Regions from separate parts of the Bradyrhizobium sp. LA2.1 genome, predicted to be linked through region 3. Evidence: predicted binding sites of a transcription regulator. Region 3 holds the regulator's gene; each other region holds the start of a gene.
The links. Region 3 encodes HrcA, which represses chaperone genes, less so after heat shock. Its sites were predicted from a motif close to GTTAGCACTCNCNNNNNGNGAGTGCTAAC; they were not measured.

Region 1 (3,274 bases), on a different contig from region 3:
ATCGATGATGCCCTTCTCGACCATGTCGACATAGTCCTCGTTCTGGGCGTCGAAGCCGAAGGTCTCGGACTTGTTCTCCAGGATCTTGCCGACCACGATCGAGCCTTCCACGCCCGCGTTCTCGGAGATCTGGCGGATCGGGGCTTCCAGCGCCTTCAGCACGATGTTGATGCCGGCCTGGACGTCGGCATTGGCGTTGGTGAGACGGCCCACCGCCTTCTTGGCCCGCAGCAGCGCGACGCCGCCGCCGGGGACGATGCCTTCCTGCACCGCGGCGCGGGTGGCGTTGAGCGCGTCCTCGACGCGGTCCTTCTTCTCCTTGACCTCGATCTCGGTCGCGCCGCCGACGCGGATCACCGCGACGCCGCCGGCGAGCTTGGCGAGGCGCTCCTGGAGCTTCTCACGGTCGTAGTCCGAGGTGGTCTCCTCGATCTGGGCCTTGATCTGGCCGACGCGGGCCTCGATCTCCGGCTTCTTGCCGGCGCCCTTGACGATCGTGGTGTTCTCCTTGTCGATCACGACCTTGCCGGCGCGACCGAGCATCTTCACCGTGACGTTCTCGAGCTTCATGCCGAGGTCCTCGGAGATGAGCTGGCCGCCGGTGAGGATCGCGAGGTCCTCGAGCATGGCCTTACGGCGGTCGCCGAAGCCCGGCGCCTTGACGGCGGCGACCTTCAGGCCGCCACGCAGGCGGTTGACGACCAGGGTGGCCAGCGCCTCGCCCTCGACGTCCTCGGCGATGATGACGAGCGGCTTGCCCGACTGCACCACGGCTTCCAGCACCGGCAGCATGGCCTGCAGGCCGGAGAGCTTCTTCTCGTGCAGGAGGATGTAGGCGTCCTCGAGCTCGGCGGTCATCTTCTCGGGGTTGGTGACGAAGTAGGGCGACAGATAGCCGCGGTCGAACTTCATGCCCTCGACGATGTCTACCTCGGTGTCGAGCGACTTGTTCTCTTCGACGGTGATGACGCCCTCGTTGCCGACCTTCTGCATCGCCTGGGCGATCATCTTGCCGATGGCGGCATCGCCGTTGGCCGAGATGGTACCGACCTGGGCGACCTCGGAGGAGGCGGCGACCGGCTTGGCGCGCTTCTCGATGTCCTTGATGACAGCCGTAACCGCGATGTCGATGCCGCGCTTGAGGTCCATCGGGTTCATGCCGGCGGCAACCGCCTTGGCGCCTTCGCGCACGATGGCCTGGGCCAGCACGGTCGCGGTGGTGGTGCCGTCGCCGGCGGTGTCGTTGGTCTTGGAGGCGACTTCGCGCAGCATCTGCGCGCCCATGTTCTCGAACTTGTCCTCGAGCTCGATCTCCTTGGCGACGGTGACGCCGTCCTTGGTGATGCGGGGTGCGCCGAAGCTCTTCTCGATGACGACGTTGCGGCCCTTCGGACCGAGCGTCACCTTGACGGCGTTGGCGAGAATATCGACGCCGCGCAGCATGCGTTCGCGCGCGTCTCCGGAAAACTTGACGTCTTTGGCAGCCATTTCTTCAATCCCTCGTGTTTCGTGACGTGTCTGCCGCTTGCGGAATGACCGAATGCCCGGATCGCGCGATCCGGGCATGACATTCAGCGGCTGTTCAGGCTGACGGCCTTAGGCCATGACACCCATGATGTCCGACTCCTTCATGATCAGGAGCTCTTCGTTGTCGATCTTGACCTCGGTGCCCGACCACTTGCCGAACAGCACGCGGTCGCCGACCTTGAGGTCGATCGGGATCAGCTTGCCGGCCTCGTCACGGCCGCCGGGGCCGACGGCGACGACCTCGCCCTGGGACGGCTTTTCCTTGGCGGTGTCCGGAATGATGATGCCGCCCTTGGTCTTTTCCTCGGCGTCGATACGTTTGACCACGACACGGTCATGCAGCGGACGAAATTTGGATTTAGCCATGACGTTTCCCTTTGGAGGCTCGCTTCGGAAGGAATGGAAGTGGGTAGGGGCGGCGTCCGTCCACCCTCTTGCCGAGGATCGAACGGCGCGCTTAGCAATCGGGCTTTCCGAGTGCTAATAGTGCGCCCGGAAATATGGCTTGGCCGCGATCCTGTCAAGCAAGGGTGGTTAAGCGATTGGTGAGGCGGATATAGGATCGTGTCTATAGAAACATATTGGTCGCGCTGGCGTATAAAGGACGTCATTGCTCCGACAGCGGTTTTGCGCTTGGCTGCAGGAGGGATGCGGTCTGGGTCTCATTTGGGGGACGGTTTGCTCGGGGGAATGTCATGATCAGGTCAGCTCACGCACGCACGGTTGCCAATCTGGCGGCCGCCTCTTGCCTGGCGCTGCTGCTTGGCGCCTGCGGCGGCGGCATGAGCCTGCCGTCCTTCTCGTCGTCTTCGCCGCCGCCCGAGGCTGAGCCCGGCACCGGCCCGGAAATGCCGGCGAGCATCCGCGCCGACGAGATCGTCGGCCGCTGGGGTCTCGCCTCGTTCCAGAACCCGGCCGACCGTGCCCGCACCGAGGCCGCGGCCCGGGCGCAGTGCAAGAATCCCTACGTGATCACCGCCGGTTCCTCCGGCGGCGTGATCATGCATCTCGCCGACCAGGCGACGCCGCAGGAGCTGCGGCTGAAGGGCTCGCCCAGCGGCAAGAACTACATCGGGCCGGCGGGGCCCACCCCCGGCGAGCAGGACCGCGAGATCGTCTCCTTCGACGGCCGCGTCCTGATCACCCGCTTCATCGACAAGGACGCCGCCACCCGCTACGGCAACATGGTCTACGTCCGCTGCGCGCCGAGGGCGTAGTCTCTCTTTCGTCATGCCCCGGCTTGACCGGGGCATCCAGTACGCCGCGGCCTCTCGGCTCAATCACCGCCGCCTCTGGAATACTGGATCGCCCGGTCAAGGCCGGACGATGACAGTGGAGGGGATGGCCCCACAAACAAAAACGCCGGCTCAGCGCCGGCGTTTTGTTTTTCCGTAATGTCGCGCCCGATCAGTCGAACAGCGCGTCGATGTCGTCCTGCGAGGCGTGGCCGACGTCGCCGGCGAGCTTGGGGCCGTTGAGGAGCTTTTCGTCGTCGCTGCGGGTGTCGGCCGGCGCGGGCACATGAGCCTTGATCGCGTCGACGCCGCCCCAGATCTCCATCATCGCATTGATGTGCTGCTCGATGAACTTCATCGTGGTCATGACCTTGCTGATGCGCTGGCCGGTCAGGTCCTGGAAGTTGCAGGCTTCGAAGATCGAGATGACGCGTTCCTGGATGTCGTCGGCGAGCCGCTTCTGCTGATCGGCCGATTGCACCTTGGACATCGCGCTGGCCGCCTGGTCGATC
Region 2 (3,274 bases), on a different contig from region 3:
CGACCTTCAGACCACCGCGCAGACGGTTCACGACGAGGGTCGCAAGCGCTTCGCCTTCGACGTCCTCGGCGACGATGACCAGCGGCTTGCCGGTCTGCACCACGGCCTCGAGCAGCGGCAGCAGCTCGTTCAGCGAGGAGAGCTTCTTCTCGTTGATGAGGATGTAGGCGTCGTCCATCTCAACGCGCATCTTGTCGGCGTTGGTGACGAAGTAGGGCGAGATGTAGCCGCGGTCGAACTGCATGCCCTCGACGACGTCGAGCTCGGTCTCGAGCGACTTGGCTTCCTCGACGGTGATGACACCCTCGTTGCCGACCTTCTTCATGGCGTCGGAGAGGAACTTGCCGATTTCGGCATCGCCGTTGGCGGAGATGGTGCCGACCTGGGCGATCTCGTCGTTCGAGGTGACCTTCTTGGAGTTCTTGACGAGGTCGGCGACCACGGCTTCTACGGCCAGGTCGATACCACGCTTCAGGTCCATCGGGTTCATGCCGGCGGCAACCGACTTTGCGCCTTCACGAACGATCGCAGCCGCGAGCACGGTTGCGGTGGTGGTGCCGTCGCCGGCCGCGTCAGCCGACTTGGAGGCGACTTCGCGCACCATCTGCGCGCCCATGTTCTCGAACTTGTCGTCGAGCTCGATCTCCTTGGCGACGGTGACGCCGTCCTTGGTGATGCGGGGAGCGCCGAACGACTTGTCGAGGACGACGTTGCGGCCCTTGGGGCCGAGCGTCACCTTGACGGCGTTGGCGAGGATGTCGACGCCACGCAGCATCTTGTCGCGTGCATCGACGCCGAATTTGACTTCTTTAGCTGACATCTGGATTTTTCCTTAGGTGTTTAGCTGGTGGGGAGAGGGGGCTCTTAGGCCGCCTTCTTCTTGGAAGCGGGGACGTCGAGGACGCCCATGATGTCGCTTTCCTTCATGATCAGCAGGTCGACGTTGTCGATCTTGACTTCAGTGCCGGACCACTTGCCGAACAGCACGCGGTCGCCGACCTTCAGGTCGATCGGGATCAGCTTGCCAGCTTCGTCGCGGCCACCGGGGCCGACGGCGACGACTTCGCCCTGCGAGGGCTTTTCCTTGGCAGTGTCGGGAATGATGATGCCGCCGGCGGTCTTCTCTTCTGCGTCGATACGCTTGACCACGACGCGGTCGTGAAGCGGACGGAATTTCATGCAGTCCTCCTAAGTAGTTGCACGGTATGGGAATTTTTTGGCGTTAGCAGTCTGTGCCCACGAGTGCTAGCACAGGCGAGGCTGAAATAGGACAGGAATTTTGCGGGGGCAAGGGCTTCTAGCAGAAAAATCGGCACTCTGAAGGCCCGGGTGCCAGAATCTCTTTACCATCGTTAACCCGCCCGGTGACCGTATTAGCACGGAGCCGCCTCTGCTGCTAAAGCATTGAATTTCAACAGCTTGTTAAACTTTTAGGCTTGAGATGGATTGTCAGTTTGCGTCACATTTCTCTCATGTGAGCGCATCAGTATCGGGTGGCTCGTAAGGCGCACACCGACCAAGCCGCCCCTTGAATGCGCTCCTGCAAAGGAGGTTGGCATGGGCTTGCGGAGTGGGGGCGTTTCCGAAGATTTCCGGAAACAGCTTTTGGGTTACGGGCTGACGACGGCGCAAATTCTCTATCGGATGCCCGATCATCCCTCGCTTCTCCAGACCTACGTCTGGCAGAACTACGACATGTTTCCGAAATTTCCGGCGCTGAAGGATTTCCTGGCGTTCTGGCAGGAGAAGCTCGACGGTCCGCTCCATTCGGTGACCGTCGCGCATTCCAAGCTGATCAAGCCGGCCGAGCTGCGCGCCGTGGATGGCGTGTTCCGGCTGCATTGAACAGCGCGCCGGCATCGTAGAGTGGGCAAAGGCGCGCTCGCGCCGTGCCGACCATCTCTCCACGATTGCATCTGGCAATGGTGGGCACGCTTTCGCTTTGCCCACCCTACGATATCTCGTTCTGTGCTAGCCTCCGCCTATAACAACAGGGAGGCGGCCCATGGCCAAGAAAACAAAATCGCGCAGTGCAGCCCAGGCCGCGGTGAAGAAGCGGAGCGGAGCCAAGGCCGTGGCACGATCCTCAGCGCGCAAGGCGGTGAAGGCGAAGGCGCGCACGACACCGGCAAAGGCCGCTCCGAAAAAGGCCGCCCGTCCCAAGCAGCGCATCGCCATCAGTCATCACCGCGAGGAAGACTTCAAGGCCGACGGCCTGCGCGCCTACGCAAAGTATCGCGACCTCGGCATCGCCGAAGCCAGCCACGGCCTCGCGCAAGCCCACGTGATCCGCCTGCAAGGCCCCTGCGATCCGAACGAGGTGTCGAAGCTGCACTTCCACGACGTCGAATTCCAGATGGTCTACGTGCTCAAGGGCTGGGTGAAGACCTACATGGACGGCCAGGGCGAGACCTTGATGAAGGAAGGCAGCGCCTGGACCCAGCCGCCGAAGATCAAGCACATGATCCTGGACTATTCGGATGACGTGGAGCTGCTGGAGGTGATCTTGCCGGCGGAGTTCAGGACGGTGGAGTTGAAGGCCTGATGTCATTCCGGGGCGCGCGCAGCGCGAGCCCGGAATCCATTTCTCGGCATGTGCTGACGCCCGATGGATTCCGGGCTCGCCGCTTCGCGGCGCCCCGGAATGACGGTGGAGAGAGCCTAACTCAACACCCCCACGACCGCGCCCATCAGGCACGTCGTCAGCGTTCCGGACACGATCGACTTCAATCCCAGCGCGTTGATCTCCTCGCGCCGCTCCGGCGCCATCACGCCTAAGCCGCCAATCATGATGCCGAGGCTGGCGAAATTGGCGAAGCCGCACATTGCGTAGAGCATGATCAGGCGCGAGCGCGGATCGAGCGTATCGGGCGGCAGTTTTGAGAAGTCGACATAGGCGATCAGCTCGTTGAGCACGGTCTTGGTGCCCATCAGGCTACCGGCGGTCACCGCCTGGTCCCAGGGCAATCCCATCAGCCAGCACACCGGCGCCATCACGAGGCCGAGCAGCCGCTGCAGCGAGAGCGCGGCGCCGCCGATATTGGGCAGCAGGCCGAGGACGGCATTGACGAGATAGACCAGCGCCACCAGCACCAGCAGCATGGCGACGATGTTGATCAGCAGTTCGATCCCCGCGCTCGTCCCCTTCACGATTGCATCCATCGGGCCGGAGACGTCCATCTCAGGATCCTCCAGCGCGCCGCCGGTGCGCTTGTCTGAAGTCTCCGGCACCATGATCAGGCTGACGAGGATCGCGGCCGGCGCGCCCAGCACC
Region 3 (3,274 bases):
TGCAAGTCCACGAGCCGCGCGATACCCTTCTGGGCCAGCGCCATCAGCGCGAGGAATTCGTCCTGTGTGAACGGTTCGCGTTCGGCGGTGCCCTGCACCTCGATGATGCGGCCATCGCCGGTCAGGACGAAATTGGCGTCGGTCTGGGCTTCCGAATCCTCGGCATAGTCGAGGTCGAGCACGGGCGTGCCGTTGTAGATGCCGCAGGAGATCGCGGCGACGTTGTCGCGCAGCACCTTGGCCTTGATCATGTTGCGCGCCTTCATCCAGTTGATGCAATCGGCGAGCGCGACCCAGGCACCGGTGATCGAGGCCGTGCGGGTGCCGCCGTCGGCCTGGAGCACGTCGCAATCGACCGTGATCTGGCGCTCACCGAGTGCTTCGAGATCGACGATGGTGCGAAGCGAGCGGCCGATCAGGCGCTGAATCTCGACGGTACGGCCGCTTTGCTTGCCCGCGGAGGCCTCGCGGCGGGTGCGTTCGGAGGTCGCGCGCGGCAGCATGCCGTATTCGGCGGTGACCCAGCCGCGGCCCTGGCCCTTCAGCCACGGCGGCAGGCGGTCTTCCAGCGTGGCGGTGACCAGCACATGGGTGTCGCCGAATTTCACCAGGCAGGAGCCTTCCGCATATTTGACCACGCCGCGCTCCAGCGTCACGGGGCGCAATTCGTCGGGCGCACGGCGGCTTGGCCGCATGGGAAATCCTCCAAAACTCTCGGAAAAGGGCTATTCGCGGTGCTTGTAGGTGGGGTGAGGGTGGGCGGCAAGGCTTTTTCACCCCGGGTTTTCCACCCCGCAAACGCCACGCTTGTCAGAACCCTCCGGGATGGACAAATTATAAGCGTCTGAGAGGAGTTACCGTCCGTGGCCCATCACGATCCGATCCATCTGATCGCGCCGCGCGCAGGCCTCGCCCAGCTCAACGAGCGCTCCCGCGACATCTTTCGTCAAATTGTCGAAAGCTATCTCGCGACCGGCGAGCCGGTCGGCTCGCGCAATATTTCGCGGCTGATCGCCATGCCGCTGTCGCCGGCCTCGGTCCGCAACGTCATGGCCGACCTGGAACAGCTCGGCCTGATCTATGCGCCCCACACCTCTGCCGGCCGCTTGCCGACGGAACTCGGCCTGCGCTTCTTCGTCGACGCCCTGATGCAGGTCGGCGACCTTAATGACGCCGAGCGGCAGTCGATCCAGAGCCAGTTGACGTCGGTGGGTCACGCCCAATCGGTCGAGGCGGCGCTGTCGGAGGCGCTGACGCGGCTGTCCGGTCTCACCCGCGCCGCAGCGGTCGTGTTGACCCCGAAATCCAATGCGCGGCTGAAACACATCGAATTCGTCCGGCTGGAACCCGAGAAGGCGCTGGTGATCCTGGTCGGCGAGGACGGTCAGGTCGAAAACCGCGTGTTGTCGCTGCCGCCGGGAGTTCCCTCCTCGGCGCTCACGGAAGCCGGTAATTTCCTCAATGCGCGGATTCGCGGCCGCACGCTGGCCGAGGCGCGGCTCGAGCTCGAAACCGCGCTCGGCGAAGCCCGCGCCGAGCTCGATCAGCTGACGCAAAAGGTGATTTCGGCCGGTATTGCGAGCTGGTCCGGCGGCGAGAACGAGGACCGCCAGCTGATCGTTCGCGGCCACGCCAACCTGCTCGAGGATCTGCACGCGCTGGAGGATCTCGAGCGCGTTCGCCTGCTGTTCGACGATCTCGAGACCAAGCGCGGCGTGATCGACCTTCTGGGACGCGCCGAGACCGCCGAGGGCGTGCGGATCTTCATCGGCTCGGAGAACAAACTGTTTTCCTTGTCAGGCTCCTCCACCATCATCTCGCCCTATCGGGATGCCGCCGGCCACATCGTCGGTGTTTTGGGCGTGATCGGCCCGACGCGGCTGAATTATGCCCGCGTAATCCCGACCGTGGACTACGCCGCGCGCATCGTCAGCCGCCTCCTGGGGGGCTGACCGGCGTTTCCTCCGATCACGGGCGCTTGATTTTCGTGAGCTTAGGCACGATATCCGGGCCAACAATCCCTTGAGACGAGTTCGAGAAGAGAGCCGATGACCGATCGAGACCGGCAGCCCGACGACACGACCCCACCGACCGATGAGCCCGTGGTGTCAAAACCCTACATCATGCCCGACGATCCGGAGCCCGGCTCGGTCGAGCTGTTGCAGAAGGAAGCCGCCGAGGCGCGTGACCGCATGCTGCGGACGCTGGCCGAGATGGAAAATCTGCGCAAGCGCACCACCAAGGAGGTCGCCGATGCCCGCCTCTACGGCATCACCGGCTTTGCCCGTGACGTGCTCGACATCGCCGACAATCTCCAGCGTGCGCTCGATGCCGTTCCGGCCGAGGCCCGTGCCGCGGCCGATCCCGGCCTGACCTCGCTAATCGAGGGCGTCGAGCTCACCGAGCGCTCGCTGCTCAACGCGCTGGAAAAGCACGGCGTCAAGAAGTTCGATCCGCAGGGCCAGAAGTTCGACCCGAACTTCCAGCAGGCGATGTACGAGGTGCCGGATGCGTCGGTGCCTGCGGGCACCGTCGTGCAGGTCATGCAGGCCGGCTACACCATCGGCGAGCGCGTGCTGCGCCCGGCGCTGGTCGGTGTCGCCAAGGGCGGCACCAAGGCTGCGCCGGCTGCGAACAGCAACGAAGTGAACTGAGCGGCGCACTGGTTGATCCTCATGGTGAGGAGGCGCGTCAGCGCCGTCTCGAACCATGCAGGCCCGGCTGTTGCAGCTCGGCCTTCATCCTTCGAGACGCGTGCTAAGGAGCACGCTCCTCAGGATGAGGGTTTGGCAGCTTTTCGCGCCGCTTACGCGCTCACCGCGATATCCGCGGACTGGATCCGCTTCACGCCGGCCTTGGCCATGTCGGCCCAGGCTTTTGCGAGCGACCCCTGCGTGTCGATGCCGCGGCAGGCGTCCTCCACCACATAGACCTCGAAGCCCGCCTTGCGCGCATCGAGCGCGGTCCAGGCGACGCAGAAGTCTGTCGCGAGGCCGGCGACGAAGACGCGCTTGATCTTGCGGCCCTTCAGGTAACCGGCGAGGCCCGTCGAGGTCTTGCCGTCGGCTTCCAGGAAGGCCGAATAGCTGTCGACGTCCTTGTGAAAACCCTTGCGGATGATGAGCTCGGCATGCGGGATCGCAAGGTCCTTCGACAGCGCGGCGCCATCGGTGCCCTGCACGCAATGGTCGGGCCACAGCACCTGCTTGCCGTAAGGGAGATCGACGGTCTCGAACGGCTTCTTGCCGGAATGCACTGACGCAAACGAGATGTG

Region 1: a site for HrcA is predicted at 1,984-2,012, ahead of ABIB95_RS38410 (co-chaperone GroES). Genes of this name have one in related genera too.
Region 2: a site for HrcA is predicted at 1,222-1,250, ahead of ABIB95_RS08875 (co-chaperone GroES). Genes of this name have one in related genera too.

What each region holds. Positions count from the first base shown of each region.
Region 1 is NZ_JBEPQI010000028.1:77,407-80,680, forward strand. Features, by position in the region: gene groL (chaperonin GroEL) at 1-1,488, opposite strand, end outside; gene ABIB95_RS38410 (co-chaperone GroES) at 1,597-1,893, opposite strand; gene ABIB95_RS38415 (hypothetical protein) at 2,223-2,744, shown strand; gene ABIB95_RS38420 (protein phosphatase CheZ) at 2,935-3,274, opposite strand, start outside.
Region 2 is NZ_JBEPQI010000004.1:199,740-203,013, reverse strand. Features, by position in the region: gene groL (chaperonin GroEL) at 1-820, opposite strand, end outside; gene ABIB95_RS08875 (co-chaperone GroES) at 865-1,179, opposite strand; gene ABIB95_RS08870 (usg protein) at 1,558-1,845, shown strand; gene ABIB95_RS08865 (cupin domain-containing protein) at 2,006-2,545, shown strand; gene ABIB95_RS08860 (NupC/NupG family nucleoside CNT transporter) at 2,662-3,274, opposite strand, start outside.
Region 3 is NZ_JBEPQI010000009.1:43,543-46,816, reverse strand. Features, by position in the region: gene rph (ribonuclease PH) at 1-695, opposite strand, end outside; gene hrcA (heat-inducible transcriptional repressor HrcA) at 864-1,952, shown strand; gene grpE (nucleotide exchange factor GrpE) at 2,049-2,654, shown strand; gene pncA (bifunctional nicotinamidase/pyrazinamidase) at 2,807-3,274, opposite strand, start outside.